One region of the Marinobacter sp. genome, then DNA from elsewhere that is predicted to be linked to it. Evidence: predicted binding sites of a transcription regulator. Region 1 holds the regulator's gene; the other holds the start of a gene.
The links. The regulator sigma-54, encoded in region 1, starts transcription at its own class of promoters, with help from an activator protein. The targets are predictions, from matches to a motif close to ANTGGCATNNANNTTGCTNT.

Region 1 (7,404 bases):
AGCCTCTGGCACTCCTGCCAGGTACCGGCAGCCGGCGCGGGATGGCGAGAGCGAAACCGATGCCCGTGCAATGAACATTACCTGGTCGGCTACAGACAGCCGACTGACCTTTGAACGGGAAGCAGTCATCGAGCAGAATGGCAACCTGTTCCGTGGCGACGTCATTCACTATGATACCGCTGGTCGGGTTGTCACCGCTGAAGGCGGGGCAGACGCTGGCGAGGGTGGCGGCCGTGTCGAGATGGTGATTCAGCCACGCAGCGCCGACAGACGCACTGATAGACAGGAAACCGATGGCAGTTCTGAGAGCCAGTAATCTGGCAAAGAGTTACAAACAGAAAAAAGTGGTAATCGACGTTTCCCTGGAAATCCGCAGTGGGGAAATTGTCGGGCTGCTTGGCCCCAACGGCGCCGGTAAAACCACCTGCTTCTATATGATCGTCGGGCTGGTCCCTGCTGATCGTGGCCGTATCACGATCGACAGCCGGGATATTACGCCCCTGCCCATGCACGGCCGAGCCCGCCAGGGTATTGGTTACCTGCCCCAGGAAGCCTCGGTGTTCCGCAAACTGTCGGTACGCGACAATATCATGGCCATCCTCGAAACCCGCCAGGGTATGGGCAAGGCCGAGCGGGAGAAAAAACTCGAGGAGTTATTGGAGGAGTTCCACATAACCCACATCCGGGACAGCGTTGGTATGGCCCTGTCCGGCGGTGAACGGCGACGGGTAGAGATTGCCCGGGCGCTGGCCATGGAACCGGCCTTCATTCTTCTGGATGAACCCTTCGCCGGTGTCGACCCCATATCCGTCAGTGATATCAAGCACATCATCCGGCACCTGCGGGACAAAGGTATCGGAGTATTGATTACCGATCATAACGTGCGAGAAACCCTGGACATCTGCGAAAACGCCTACATTGTGTCCGGCGGCCATATCATCGCCTCTGGCAATGCCGATGCGATCCTGGCCAACCAGCAAGTCAAGGAAGTCTACCTGGGCGACGAATTCAGGCTGTGACACCGAATGGCTCATTGTTTTGATGATCTGTAGCAAGTAAACTCGGCAAAGAACTTGCTAGGGTAAAATAAAACTACGGCAAGTAACCGGCATATATAGATTTTTTCACGACTTATGACACAAAGCGCTGATGAGTGACGGATCCTGAACCATGGTTATGAAAGCCTCCTTACAGTTAAAGCTGGGTCAGAGCCTGACCATGACGCCCCAGCTGCAACAGGCTATCCGGCTTCTCCAGCTCTCCACCCTCGACCTCCAGCAGGAAATCCAGCAGGCACTGGAATCAAACCCAATGCTGGAGACTTCCGAGGACGACGATCAGAACGATGCAGCTACAGAGAACGATGAGCGCGAAGCCAACGCCACCGAATCAGCTGCTGAAACCGCGCCGGAACCGTCCAGCGACTGGGACGAATCGGAAAACGGCCCGGACTGGTCTTCTGAAAACGACATCCCGGACAACATTCCGGACGACCTGCCGGTAGACACTGCCTGGGACGACATATACCAGTCTGCACCCGCCCCGGCCGCCCGCAATGACGACGAAAACGATCACGATTTCGAAACCCGAAACTCGCCCACCGAAACACTTCAGGATCACCTGGAATGGCAGCTCAATCTGACCCCGCTGAGTGAACGGGACCAGGCCATTGCCCATGCCCTGATGGACGCGGTGGATGAGCGGGGCTATCTCACCAGCCCGCTGGAGGAAATCCACGCCGGACTGCTGGATGAGAACGAGGAAGACCCTCTTGAACTGGATGAAGTGGAGGCCGTCCTGCACCGCCTGCAGCACTTTGATCCGCCCGGTGTGTTTGCCCGGGACCTTCAGGAATGCCTGCTGATCCAGCTCAACCAGCTGCCGCCAGACACGCCCTGGCTGGCCCAGGCGCGACTGGTGATCACCCATTACATTAACCTGCTGGGCAACCGGGACTACGCACAGTTGCTGCGCCGCAGCCGCCTGAAAGAGGATCAGCTCAGGGAAGTCCTGGCATTGATCACCGGTCTGAACCCGCGGCCGGGTGACGTCATTGACCGCGCCGAACCCGACTACGTCATTCCGGATGTCATCGTTCGCAAGCACAATGGCCGCTGGCGCGTTGAACTGAATCCGGAAATTGCACCACGCATCCGGGTCAATGCCAGCTATGCTTCACTTATAAGGCGTGCGGACAGCAGTGCAGACAACACCTACCTGCGTGATCAGTTGCAGGAGGCCAAATGGTTTATCAAGAGCCTGCAGAGCCGCAATGAGACCCTGCTGAAAGTGGCGACCCGTATTGTCGAGCACCAGCAGGGATTCCTGGATCACGGCGAGGAAGCCATGAAGCCGTTGATCCTCTCGGACATCGCCCAGGCGGTAGAAATGCATGAATCGACGATTTCACGGGTAACCACCCAGAAATACATGCATACGCCCCGGGGCATTTTCGAGCTGAAGTATTTCTTCTCCAGCCATGTCAGCACTGACGAGGGTGGAGAATGCTCCTCCACGGCCATACGCGCGATGATCAAGAAACTGATTGCGGCGGAAACGCCCAAAAAGCCGTTGAGCGACAGTAAAATTGCAGCCATGCTAGGGGAACAGGGAATCAAGGTTGCGCGACGCACCGTTGCCAAGTACCGGGAGGCCATGCACATTCCGCCGTCCAACGAGCGCAAGCGGCTGGTTTGAATACCCCGGGGCGGGACGCAACACCGTATTCGCCGGCGCACAATGCGCCAGCACCCAGACCGGCTCCCGGGAGCCGGCATGATGACAACAGGAGACGCCTATGCAACTCAATATTTCAGGCCATCACGTAGAACTGACTCCCGCACTGAAGGATTATGTTTCCGAGAAGTTCGAAAAGCTCGAGCGTCACTTTGACCACATCAGTAACTGCCAGGTGACCCTGGAAGTGGAAAAGGTGCGTCAGATTGCGGAAGCCACGTTGCATGTGGTTGGTGGTGAGATTCACGCAAAGGCAGAAAACGAGGATATGTACGCAGCCATCGATGCCCTCATCGACAAGCTGGACCGCCAGATTCTCAAGCACAAGGAAAAGAATGTAGACCGGATGCACGGAAACGGCTCTCGCTAACTGGCTGTTTTCATGCAATTCATCTAATCGAGCTGCGACATGAGCAACATGTCGCAGCCTTTTTTTTAACGGAAACGCAGTCGATCCATGAGCGACACATCCCTGACCATAGACAACATTCTTGCGCCGGAGCTCACCCTCTGCAGGGTAGCTGCGTCCAGCAAGAAACGGGCCCTGGAGTTTATTGCCGAGCAGATAAACCATCAGGACAACACGCTCAGCGAGACCCAGCTTTTCAACAACCTGATTTCCCGTGAGCGCCTGGGCAGCACCGGCATTGGCCAGGGAATCGCCATTCCCCACTGCCGCCTGGAAGGCCTTGATCACGTGGTGGGCGTACTGATGACGCTTGAAGAAAGCGTTGAATTCGATGCTATCGACAATCAGCCGGTGGATCTGATTTTTGCCCTGATCGTCCCAAAAGAGGCAACCAGCGAACACCTGGAGCTGCTGAGCCAACTGGCGGAGAAGTTCAATGAGCGGTCGTTCTGTGATCGCCTCCGGCAATGCGAGGACGCCAGCACGCTGTACCAGCGCATGACCGCCTCAGGCGGCTGATATTCATTGCAGTGGAGGTAGTTTGGTCATGAAGCTGATCATCGTCAGTGGCAGGTCTGGTTCAGGCAAGAGTACCGCGCTTCATGTGCTGGAGGACCTCGGGTTCTATTGTATCGACAATCTTCCCATTGGCCTGCTTTTCCCCCTCACCCGGGAAGCGGCCAGCCAGACCAAGCCTGGCCGGCTGGGCAAGATGGCCGTCAGTATCGATGCCCGCAACCTTTCCGGTGAACTGGCCAATTTCGAAGAAATTTACCGACGCCTTCAGGAGACCGGGGTTACCGTTGAAATTATCTTCCTGGATGCCGACGAGCAGTCTCTGCTTCAGCGTTTCCATGCCACCCGCAGAAAGCATCCGCTGAGTGACGACAGGACCTCCCTGCGGGAAGCCATTACCAGCGAGAAGAAGCTTCTTGAGCCGCTCTCCAAGCTTTCCGACCTGTATGTGAACACCACGGGCATGTCCATGTACGAACTCCGGGACATGGTGAAGCAACGGGTGGTTGGCCGGAAAGACCAGGAACTGGCCCTGCTATTCCAGTCGTTCGGCTTCAAACACGGTGTTCCGCTGGATTCCGATTACGTATTCGATGTCCGATGCCTGCCGAACCCCTACTGGGATACGAGCCTCCGGAAATACGTGGGTACGGATCAGCCAGTGATCGAATTTCTGGAAAAAGAACCGGCAAGCCGGAAAATGATTGATGATCTGAAGGCATTTCTGGATACCTGGCTGCCTTCCTTCGCAGACAGCAACCGAAGCTATATGACCATTTCCATTGGCTGTACCGGCGGCCAGCACCGGTCGGTGTATGTGTGCGAGCAGTTGGGTGAGCACTTCCGGCAACGTTACAACAATGTGCAGGTGCGCCATACCGAACTGCCACACCTGCAGACCCGGGAAGAGATCTGATCGCACCATGATTCGCCGCCCGATTACCATTATCAACAAACTGGGCCTGCATGCGCGCGCCACCGCAAAGCTGGTTGCCACGGCGTCCGAGTTTGATAGCAGCGTGCGAATAAGCGGCAAGGGCCGGGATGTGGACGCAAAGAACATCATGCAGGTGATGATGCTGGCAGCCAGCCAGGGAACCGATGTGGAGCTAATTGCCGACGGTCCGGACGAGGAACAGGCCGTTGAGGCACTGGTTGAACTGATCAACGACTATTTCGGCGAGGGCGAGTAATCCCCCTTCCGTACGGCATTCACCTACAACTCTTTCTCACCGATAGCGCCTAACTCCGCTATAATACAGGCGTTTTCTGACGCCGGGTGATTCATGACCGATATTCTGGAAAAAAGCCAGGCCCGCCAGCGCCTTCGCTCCCTGAGCGAAGCCCTGGACAGTGGCGCACTGAAGCAGGTTGCCCGCATCCTGAACGGTGGCCTGAGCCCCAGTGATATTGCCCATCTGCTGGAATCCTCCCCGCCCCGGCAGCGTGCCCTGCTGTGGAACCTCGTCGACAAGCAGCTGGAAGGGGAAGTCCTCCAGTACCTGAGCGACGATATCCGTGGTTACTTCCTGAGCCAGCTGAACGCCCAAGAACTGGCGGATATTATCGAGGATTTCGAGTCGGACGACCTGGCCGACTTGCTGCAGCAACTGCCGGACACGGTGATCCAGGAAGTACTGGACACCATGGACGAGCAGGACCGCCAGCGGGTGGAGGAAGTGCTCTCCTATCCGGAGGACACCGCAGGCGGCCTGATGAACACGGACACCATTACGGTGCGCCCGGACATCAGCATTGACGTTGTACTGCGTTACCTGCGCAGGCACCGCACCCTGCCACCCATGACCGACAGCCTGATCGTGGTCAGCCGGCGGGATGATTTCATTGGCATGCTGCCCATTACCAAAATGCTGGTATCCAACCCCGCTTCCACCGTGCGGGAAGTGATGGATACCGACATCGAGCCTATTCCCGTAAGCCTCTCCGACACCAAGGTAGCGACATTGTTTGAACGCTACGACCTGATCTCGGCGCCGGTGGTGAACGAGGAAGGCCGACTGCTGGGGCGCATCACCATCGATGACGTGGTTGACGTTATCCGGGAGGATGCGGACCACTCACTGATGAGTATGGCGGGTCTGGACGAAGACGAGGACACCTTTGCGCCGGTCTGGAAGACATCGCGCCGCCGTGCCATCTGGCTGGGGATCAACCTGATCACCGCCCTGATCGCATCGGCTGTGATCGGGTTATTCGAGGAAACCATCGCCAAGGTCGTGGCCCTGGCGGTACTAATGCCCATCGTCGCAAGCATGGGCGGCATTGCGGGCAGTCAGACCCTTACCCTCGTCATCCGCGGCATGGCTGTGGGGCAGATCAGCGGTGCCAACGTCCGCTGGTTGCTGAACCGGGAGTTCCTCTCGGGCATCATGAACGGAATGCTCTGGGCCGCCGTTGTAGCCGGCGCCGCGATGCTCTGGTTCCAGGATGTGCTGATCGGTGCCATCATCGCCGCCGCACTGGTGATCAATCTGGTTGCCGCGGCGCTGGTGGGCACGGTTCTGCCACTATTTCTCAAATCGCGTAATATCGACCCGGCCCTGGCAGGCAGCGTGATTCTCACGACCGTTACGGACGTAGTCGGGTTCATGGCCTTTCTTGGCCTTGCGACGATTTTCTACGCCTAGCAATGTGTCGGATTACGCTTCGCTAATCCGACCTACGGTTGGCGCGGATTTCTATGCTTGATCGGGTGTCGGATTACGCTTCGCTAATCCGACCTACGGTTGGGTGCTCTTTTTTTGTAGGTCGGGTTAGCGCAGCGTAACCCGACAATCAGGCTGAACTTATGAAAGACGACAACGAAACACCAGAATACGACGGTCCCAGCAAATCCCAGCTGAAACGGGAAATGCACGCCCTGCAGGATCTCGGCAAACGGATGCTGGACCTGAGCAACGACCAACTGGAAACGCTGCCGATCAGCGACACCCTTCTCGCTGCGATAGAAGAATCCCGGCGTATCCGCCAGAACGAGGCCAAACGCCGGCACCTGCAATATATCGGCAAAGTCATCCGCCAGGAGGACGATCCCGAGGCCCTGGCGAAAGCCATAGACGCCTTTGATGCCGGTAGCGAGGAACACACCCGCAGGCATCACCTGGCGGAGCGCTGGCGGGACCGAATGATTGCCGAGGGCGACTCAGTCGTTGGCGAATTCTTCAGCTACTGCCCCAGCGCCGATATGCAGCATCTGCGCAACCTTGCCCGCAACGCCCGGAAGGATGTGGAGAAACAGAAGAACACCGGCCAGGCCCGGAAACTGTTCCGCTATCTTCGCGAATGCATCGACGACGCCGAGGCCATGTGAGCGTTTGAATCAGCCTTTGAGCCGACGGTGCTCCCACACAGGCATACGGGTGCGCAGATTGGCTACCTGATCTGAATCCAGCTCGGCGGCAACCACGCCCGGCCCTTCGCCCATTTCCGTGACCACCCGGCCCCAGGGATCACAGATCAGACTGTGGCCATAGGTCCGCCGGCGCTCGCTGTTCTGGCCACCCTGGCCCGGCGCCACTACCCATACCTGGTTTTCGATGGCTCGCGCCCGGATCAACGGATACCAGTGGGCGTCGCCGGTCTGCCAGGTAAAGGCGCTCGGCAGGCAAACCCAGTCCACTTCCTGCTCTCGCAATAACCGGAACAGTTCCGGGAAGCGCAAGTCGTAACAGATAGCCAGGCCCAGCTTTCCGGCGGGCGTATCCACGGTCACCACCTGGTCG
Region 2 (7,404 bases), 3.0 Mb from region 1:
GGCCTTTGATTTCCTTGCCGTTCATCACCACGTTGCCGGCGCTGGCTTCGTCCAGGCCTGCCAACACGTTCAGGATGGTGGACTTGCCGCAACCGGAGTGGCCGATGATGCAAACAAACTCACCTTTCTCCAGGGCAAAGCGGATATCCTCGAAGACGGTCAGCTCGCCGCCCTGGCCGTCCGGATACACCTTGGACAGGCCATCTACTTCCAGGAATGATTTACTCATAACAGGTCTCCATTCGGAGGGTTGAGGCCGGCACCGGAAACCGGTGCCGGACCGCTCATTCTTTGTATTCCACCAGTTTCTGGGCCTTGCCCAGGGCCAGGTCGAGCAGCATGCCCACCACCCCGATCATCAGGATGGAGAAGATCACACTGGCCAGATCCAGGTTGTTCCATTCGTTCCACACGTAATAGCCAATGCCAGTGCCGCCCACGAGCATTTCCGCGGCCACGATGACCAGCCAGGCGATGCCGATCGAGATCCGCATACCGGTCAGGATCGTGGGTGCGGCGGCCGGCAGGATCACGGTAATAGCGGTGCGCAGGGGCCCGAGTTCGTGTGTGCGGGCCACGTTGACCCAGTCCTGCCTCACGTTGGCCACGCCAAAGGCGGTGTTCAGAAGCATTGGCCAGATCGAGCAGATGAAGATCACGAAGATCGCCGAGGCATCAGAGTCCTGGATGATGAACAGGGCCAGGGGCATCCAGGCCAGCGGCGAAATCGGCCGCAGCACCTGGATGTACGGGTTCAGGGCCTTGTACATCAGCGGCGACATGCCGATCAGGAAGCCGACGGGCAGCGCAATGGCCATGGCCGCAAGGTAGCCGGTCAATACCCGGTACACCGAATAGGCCAGCTGGATGCCGATACCCTTGTCGTTAGCGCCGGCGTCATAGAACGGATCGGACAACTCCGCCCAGGCCAGCTTGATCACCGCCGAGGGTGGCGGCACCCGGGATTCCTGCTCCACACCACCCATCAGCATTTCGTATTCGGTCAGTCCTGTCTGGGCCTCCGGGGGCTGGGTTGCCATTTCCCAGAGCCCCAGGGCCAGAATCAGGAACGACACCGACAGCAGTGCTGCCCGGACGTTCAGGGAAGCCATGGTTACACCCTCCCGATGTCGAAGCTGCGTGCGTATTCTTCGGCACGATCAGAATCGAACGTCTTGCCCATGATGGTGTGGGTCTTGTAGGTCTTGTCCGGAGCGGTGTAACCCAGTTCTTCCATGATCTTGCCGGTCTCGCTCGCCAGGTAGACCTGCTCGGCAATACCTTTGTAGTCCACATCACCCTCGATATAACCCCAGCGCTTCATCTGGGTGAGGATCCACACGCCCATGGAGTGCCACGGGAACGGGTCGAAGTCGATGCGGTCCGGCACGTCTTTCACCTCGCCAAGGCCATCGGCGTAGTAGCCGGTCAGCACCTGCTGAATCACCGGTACCGGCTGGTTCAGGTAGTTCTTCGGTGCGATAGCTTCGGAGATTTCCTTACGGTTATCCGGATTGTTGGAGTACTGCGTCGCGTCGATGATGGCGCGCAACAGGGCGCCGTAGGTGTTCGGGTTCTGGGTCGCGAACTGCTTGCTGCAGGCAAAGGCGCAACACGGGTGGCCTTCCCAGATGTCCTTGGTCAGCATGTGGATGAAGCCGACCTTCTCCCACACGGCGCGCTGGTTGAACGGGTCCGGAGACAGGTAGCCATCGAGGTTACCGGCCCGGAGGTTGGCAACCATCTCGGGTGGCGGAACCACACGGATCTGCACATCTTTGTCCGGGTCGATACCATTCTCGGCCAGGTAGTAGCGCAACAGGAAGTTGTGCATGGAGTACTCGAACGGCACGCCGAACTTGAAGCCTTTCCACTGCTTCGGATCCCGCTTGTCCTTGTGGTCCACGTGCAGAACGATGGCCTGGCCGTTGATGTTCTCCACCGCCGGCATGATGAACGGTTCCGGTGTGGAGCCGGCGCCCATGGTCATGGCCAGGGGCATGGGGGTGAGCATGTGGGATGCGTCGTACTCGCCCGCCAGGGATTTGTCCCGGGCCACCGCCCAGCCGGCGGTTTTGGTCACAGTCACATCCAGGCCATAACGCTCATAGAAGCCCATGGGGTGAGCCATGATGATGGGCGTGGCACAGGTGATCGGCACAAAGCCAACGTTCAGCTTGGTCTTCTCAAGCTTGCCCAGGGATTCCTTTACCGCGGCCTTCGCTTTCTCCATCGGGAACACGCTGCCCAGAACGGCCGCTGCGGTACCAGCGCCCATCATTTTCATGAATGCGCGCCGGCTGTGTTCGTTGTGACCAAACACCGAGCGCACCACCGCGCCTTCAATGGCGCGATCCATCATCGCTTCAGAATCCAGGTGCTCGTCAGTTGCTAGCTGCTGGCCGGCAGAGGGCTTGAGATCGAGGGAAATGGACGGGGCGCTGTCGCCGGGTTTGCACTCCGGGCAGCCGCAGGTCTTTGCGTGTATCAGGGACTTGTCACCATCAAACGGATTTCCAAGGCTTTTCGTGGTCATTGCGCACTCTCCTGGGTTTGGGACCTAAGTTTTGGGTTATCTCTGCACTCTCACGGTGCAATAAAGGTGCGGCTCGGGCCCGATGCTGGAAATGGTCGGGGCGGCTCCGCGTGCTGAGAGAGGTATCGCAGGCTTTGTGCCAAGTCCGGTTATTTTTTTAACCCATTGTTTTTAAAGCATTAGGAATGAGGAGCCTGAAAACAGGAGAGCTACGACATTTCGTAATTCACGATTTTTCGTAGCCAGGACTGCGATTTTTCGTAGTTGGCACAGGGTTTGTTTCTTCCTTCGGGAACTGACTCAGGAAATCGCCATGAACACCGAAGCCATCATTCGCCCTGAAATCACCGGCAACTGGATTGACCATCTGCCAGAAGCGGCCCTGCAGGTAGACGCAGGCCGGGATCTGATTCTTTCGGCCAACAGCGCCATGGGCCGGATGATAGGCACCGACCGGCAATCCCTCGTCGGAACACCCTGCACCCATCTGTTCACGGACCAGCGGCCGCAACTGATTGCTTTCACCGAGGAAACTCTGTTTCGCAGCCATGGCTGGAGCCGGGATTTCTTCCTGCAGCACCGGGACGGTCATACCGTGGAACTGGAAATCTCCTCTTCCCGGGTCGGCGAAGCGGAATCCCAGAATGTGCTGTTGTTGCTCCGCGACCGGCGCCAGCTTCGCACCCTTCGGGAACGCCACGATGCCAACCACTACCACCGGGGAGGCCTGCTTGAGTGGCGTCGGGTGGAAGAACTGTTCAAGGACATGGAGCGGGAAAATCAGTTGATCCTGCATGCTGTCGGGGAAGGCATTTACGGGGTGGATGCCGAGGGCCGAGGCACCTTCGCAAACCCTGCCGCCGAGCGAATGCTGGGATGGCGAATTGACGAGCTTATGGGTCGGGTTCTGCATCGCGTGGTGCACCACTCCCATGCCGATGGCAGCTTGTACCCACTCAAGGACTGCCCGATATACGCCGCCTTCCGCGATGCCAGCGTGAAGCGCGTGGGCGAAGACTGGTTCTGGCGCAAGGACGGCAGCGGCTTCCCGGTGGAATACACCAGCACACCGATCCTGGACAACGGGCATCCGGTGGGTGCGGTGGTGGTGTTCCGGGATATCTCCGCCCGCCAGGAAGCCCAGAAAGAGCTGCAGAAAGCGCTGGAGGAGGTGGAGACCCTCAAACACCGGTTGGAGATGGAAAACGCCTATCTGCAGGAAGAACTCAGCGCCGAGTACCACTTCCACGAAATTTTCGGCCAGAGCGAGGCCATCAAAGCCATCGTGCGCCGGATCGGCATGGTGGCGCCCACCGATGCCAACGTGCTGATCACCGGCGAATCCGGCACGGGCAAGGAGCTGATTGCCCGCGCCATCCACCAGTCCAGCAGCCGACGCGACCGACCCCTGATTCGGGTGAACTGTGCGGCCATCCCCAAGGATCTGTTCGAGAGCGAGTTCTTCGGCCACATCAAAGGTGCCTTCACCGGCGCCGTCAGCGATCGCGTGGGCCGATTCGAACTGGCCGACGGCGGCACCCTTTTCCTGGACGAAGTGGGCGAAATCCCCCTTGAGCTTCAGGGCAAACTGCTCCGGGTACTGCAGGACCAGCAATTCGAGCGTGTCGGCGAGAACAACACCCGGGCGGTGGATGTGCGGGTGATCGCGGCCACCAACCGGGACCTGAAGGCAGAAGTTCAGGAAAAAACCTTCCGGGAAGACCTCTACTTCCGCCTGAACGTCTTCCCCATCGAGTCGGTGCCGTTGCGCCGGCGCCTGGAAGACATCCCCATACTCGCCCAGGAATTTCTGAACCGGGCCTGCCAGAAGTTCAACCGGCCTCTGCTGGCCCTGAAAGAACGTGACGTTGAAACCCTCAAAGCCTACCACTGGCCCGGCAACGTGCGGGAGCTGGAGAATGTGATCGAGCGCCAGGTAATCACCGCCGACGGCCGGCTTGATCTGGACCTGCCGGGGCCGGAATCTGCAGCCCGGTCCACCACAGCAGAAGCGCCGCCGGCGAGACATTACAGCGGCGAACTGATGACGGAACAGGAGTTGCGGGAGCTGGAGAAACAGAACCTGGCCCGGGCCCTCACCATGAGCAGTGGCCGGGTATTCGGCGATGACGGCGCGGCGGCCATGCTGGGCATCAAACCCACCACCCTGACCTCGCGCCTGAAAAAGCTTAAGATCGACGCCAGGGAGTTCCAGATCAGGCCGGAGTAATGCCCACCTGGTTCAGGGCGTAGGTCACCACGATCCAGATCAGCATCACCAGCGGCAGGTAGCGACCAACCAGGTACATCCGCCACTCCCACCAGCGGCTCTGGGTGCCCAGCACCGTTCGGATCTTCTCGGGCGGAATAAACCAGCAGAACATCGCAGCCCCCAAAACCCCGGAGAAGATGATCACATTACCGCCGGCCACCCGGTCGATCACATCCAGCACCGGCTCCCCGGCAATGTTCCACTCCAGCGGCGTGAAACTCAGTGCCGATGCCGTGCCCAGCACCAGCATTACCAGGGTAACAAGACTGACGGCCTTGCCATTACTCAGCCGGAACTCCTCCGCTACCGCCGCAATCATCACCTTCAGACCGGCCAGGCTGGAACTGAACGCGGCCATGAAAAACAGGCTGAAAAACAGCGTACCCACCCAGTAGCCGCCAACCATGTCCTCGAACACCCGGGGCATGGTCACAAACGCCAGCTGACTGCCCTCCGCGGGCTCCATGCCAAGACTGAACACAAACGGAAAGATCATCCAGCCCGCCAGCAGCGCCACACTGGTCTCGGTACCTGCAACAATCAAACAGGCCCGGGGCACGTGGGTCTGCCGGGGAATAAAGCTGCCGTAAGTCACCAGGTAGCCCTGACCAATCGCCAGAGAATAGAACGCCTGGCCGAAGGCAAACGCCCAAAGCTTGCCGTCCGTGAGGCGACTCCAGTCCACCTGGAAAAAGAAATCCTTGGTCTGCTCCCAGCCGGATGTGCGACTGGCCAGAATCACCAGCCCGATCATCACAACGATCAATACCGGCATCAGGATCTTCGACAACAGCTCGATCGCTGTTACATCCTTGGCCAGGATAATCGCCCCCACCACAGTGACCGCGAAAAAATACCAAAGCGAGTTGTACCCCGCGGTGAAGTCATCAAAAACCTGGAGGTTGTTTGTTGCCGCATCCACCGCATAACCCAGAGTCCAGCCGGTAATCACGAGGTAATAACTGGTGATGGCAACGGTGATCAGCACCACAAACCAGCCATACACCACGCCAAAGCGGTTCACCTGCCGGTAGGTTTGAACAGTACTGCCCTTGGAAAGACGCCCCGCCGACACTTCCAGAATCATGATGGGCAAAACCACCACAATCAGTGCCAGCAGATAAGCCACCACAAAAGCGCCACCGCCGTTCTCCCCCACCATGTACGGAAACCGCCACAGGTTCCCAAGCCCTACTGCGGCTGCGGCCATCGAAGCAACAAACGCAGGCTCGGAACTCCACTGTTTGCGGGATTCCTCAATAAACTCGTGGCGCTTTCGCACGGGGGTTCTTTCTCCAATGCCGGGGAATTTCAATGCATTGAAGGCTAGCAAATCATCGAGTTGGTCGCATGACTGATATCAAGTCAGGCTTTCTGGGATGGTGAGACTTCTGACTTGGGGGATGGCCGGCAGTGGGGGTACCTTTTCTTCTGGGAAAAACAACTCGCTTCGCTCAGACATTTTTTCCCGCCAGAAAAGGTACCCCCACCACCGTCCTTCGGACTAAGGGATTGGGTTCTCTGAAGAGAGAAAAGCGAATTTGTATTTCGCGATACCTCATGGGTATCTCGGCGCGGGGTGGCCGGTGGATTTTTCGCCGGAAAAAGGTGTCTGAGCGAAGCGAGTTCTTTTTCCAAGAAAAATCCACCGGCCACCCCGCAGCCCGCCCCTAAACAGGCAGGCTACGAGAAGAAACGGTCAGCCAAATCAGATCAACTCAATGGCAACAGCAGTCCCCTCGCCACCACCAATACACAGCGAAGCAACACCACGCTTCAGGCCGCGCTGCTTCAGGGCATTGATCAGGGTAACGATGATCCGCGAACCGGAAGAGCCGATCGGATGCCCCAGGGCACAGGCACCACCGTGGACGTTGACCTTCTCCGCCGGAAGCTTGAGCTCATTGATGGCCGCCAGAGTAACCACCGCGAAGGCTTCGTTGATCTCGAAGAGATCCACGTCGTCCACGCTCCAGCCGGCTTTCTTCAGCACCTTCTCGATGGCACCAATGGGGGCCAGGGTGAACTCGGCCGGCAGGCGTGCGTGGGTGGCGTGGGCCACGATGCGGGCCTGGGGTGTCAGGCCACGGGCGTCGGCTTCGGCGGCGGAGGCCAGAACAAGGGCGGAGGCGCCGTCGCTGATGGAGCTGGAGTTGGCCGCAGTCACGGAACCGTCTTTGGCGAAGGCCGGCTTCAGGTGCGGGATTTTCTCCGGCTTTGCGTTGCCCGGCTGCTCGTCGGTGTCGACTTCAGTGTCGCCGCCACGGCCGGAAACAGTAACCGGAACAATCTCGTCACGGAACCAGCCGTTTTCGATGGCGGCCAGGGATTTCTGCAGGGACCCGATAGCGAATTCGTCCATGGCCTGGCGGCTGATGTCGTATTTGTCAGCGGTACGCTGGGCGAAGACGCCCATCAGGCCGCCTTCGTAGGCGTCTTCCAGACCGTCCAGGAACATGCTGTCCATTACCTGTCCGTGACCCATGCGCATGCCGGCGCGGGCCTTGGGCAGCAGGTACGGCGCCTGGCTCATGTTTTCCATGCCGCCGGCGATCATGATGTTGTTGGTGCCTGCCTTGATCTGGTCGTGGGCCAT

Region 2: the regulator sigma-54 is predicted to act here: its motif matches at 2,800-2,819, upstream of ACO06L_RS20800 (sigma 54-interacting transcriptional regulator).

What each region holds. Positions count from the first base shown of each region.
Region 1 is NZ_OZ245935.1:1,519,771-1,527,174, forward strand. It holds gene lptA (lipopolysaccharide transport periplasmic protein LptA) at 1-316, shown strand, start outside; gene lptB (LPS export ABC transporter ATP-binding protein) at 294-1,019, shown strand; gene ACO06L_RS06920 (RNA polymerase factor sigma-54) at 1,177-2,697, shown strand; gene hpf (ribosome hibernation promoting factor) at 2,798-3,106, shown strand; gene ptsN (PTS IIA-like nitrogen regulatory protein PtsN) at 3,194-3,664, shown strand; gene rapZ (RNase adapter RapZ) at 3,693-4,577, shown strand; gene ACO06L_RS06940 (HPr family phosphocarrier protein) at 4,585-4,854, shown strand; gene mgtE (magnesium transporter) at 4,948-6,309, shown strand; gene yjgA (ribosome biogenesis factor YjgA) at 6,471-6,992, shown strand; gene ACO06L_RS06955 (carbon-nitrogen hydrolase family protein) at 7,002-7,404, opposite strand, start outside.
Region 2 is NZ_OZ245935.1:4,504,271-4,511,674, reverse strand. It holds gene ACO06L_RS20815 (ABC transporter ATP-binding protein) at 1-229, opposite strand, end outside; gene ntrB (nitrate ABC transporter permease) at 285-1,112, opposite strand; gene ACO06L_RS20805 (ABC transporter substrate-binding protein) at 1,115-2,536, opposite strand; gene ACO06L_RS20800 (sigma 54-interacting transcriptional regulator) at 2,850-4,766, shown strand; gene ACO06L_RS20795 (sodium-dependent transporter) at 4,753-6,090, opposite strand; gene ACO06L_RS20790 (thiolase family protein) at 6,517-7,404, opposite strand, start outside.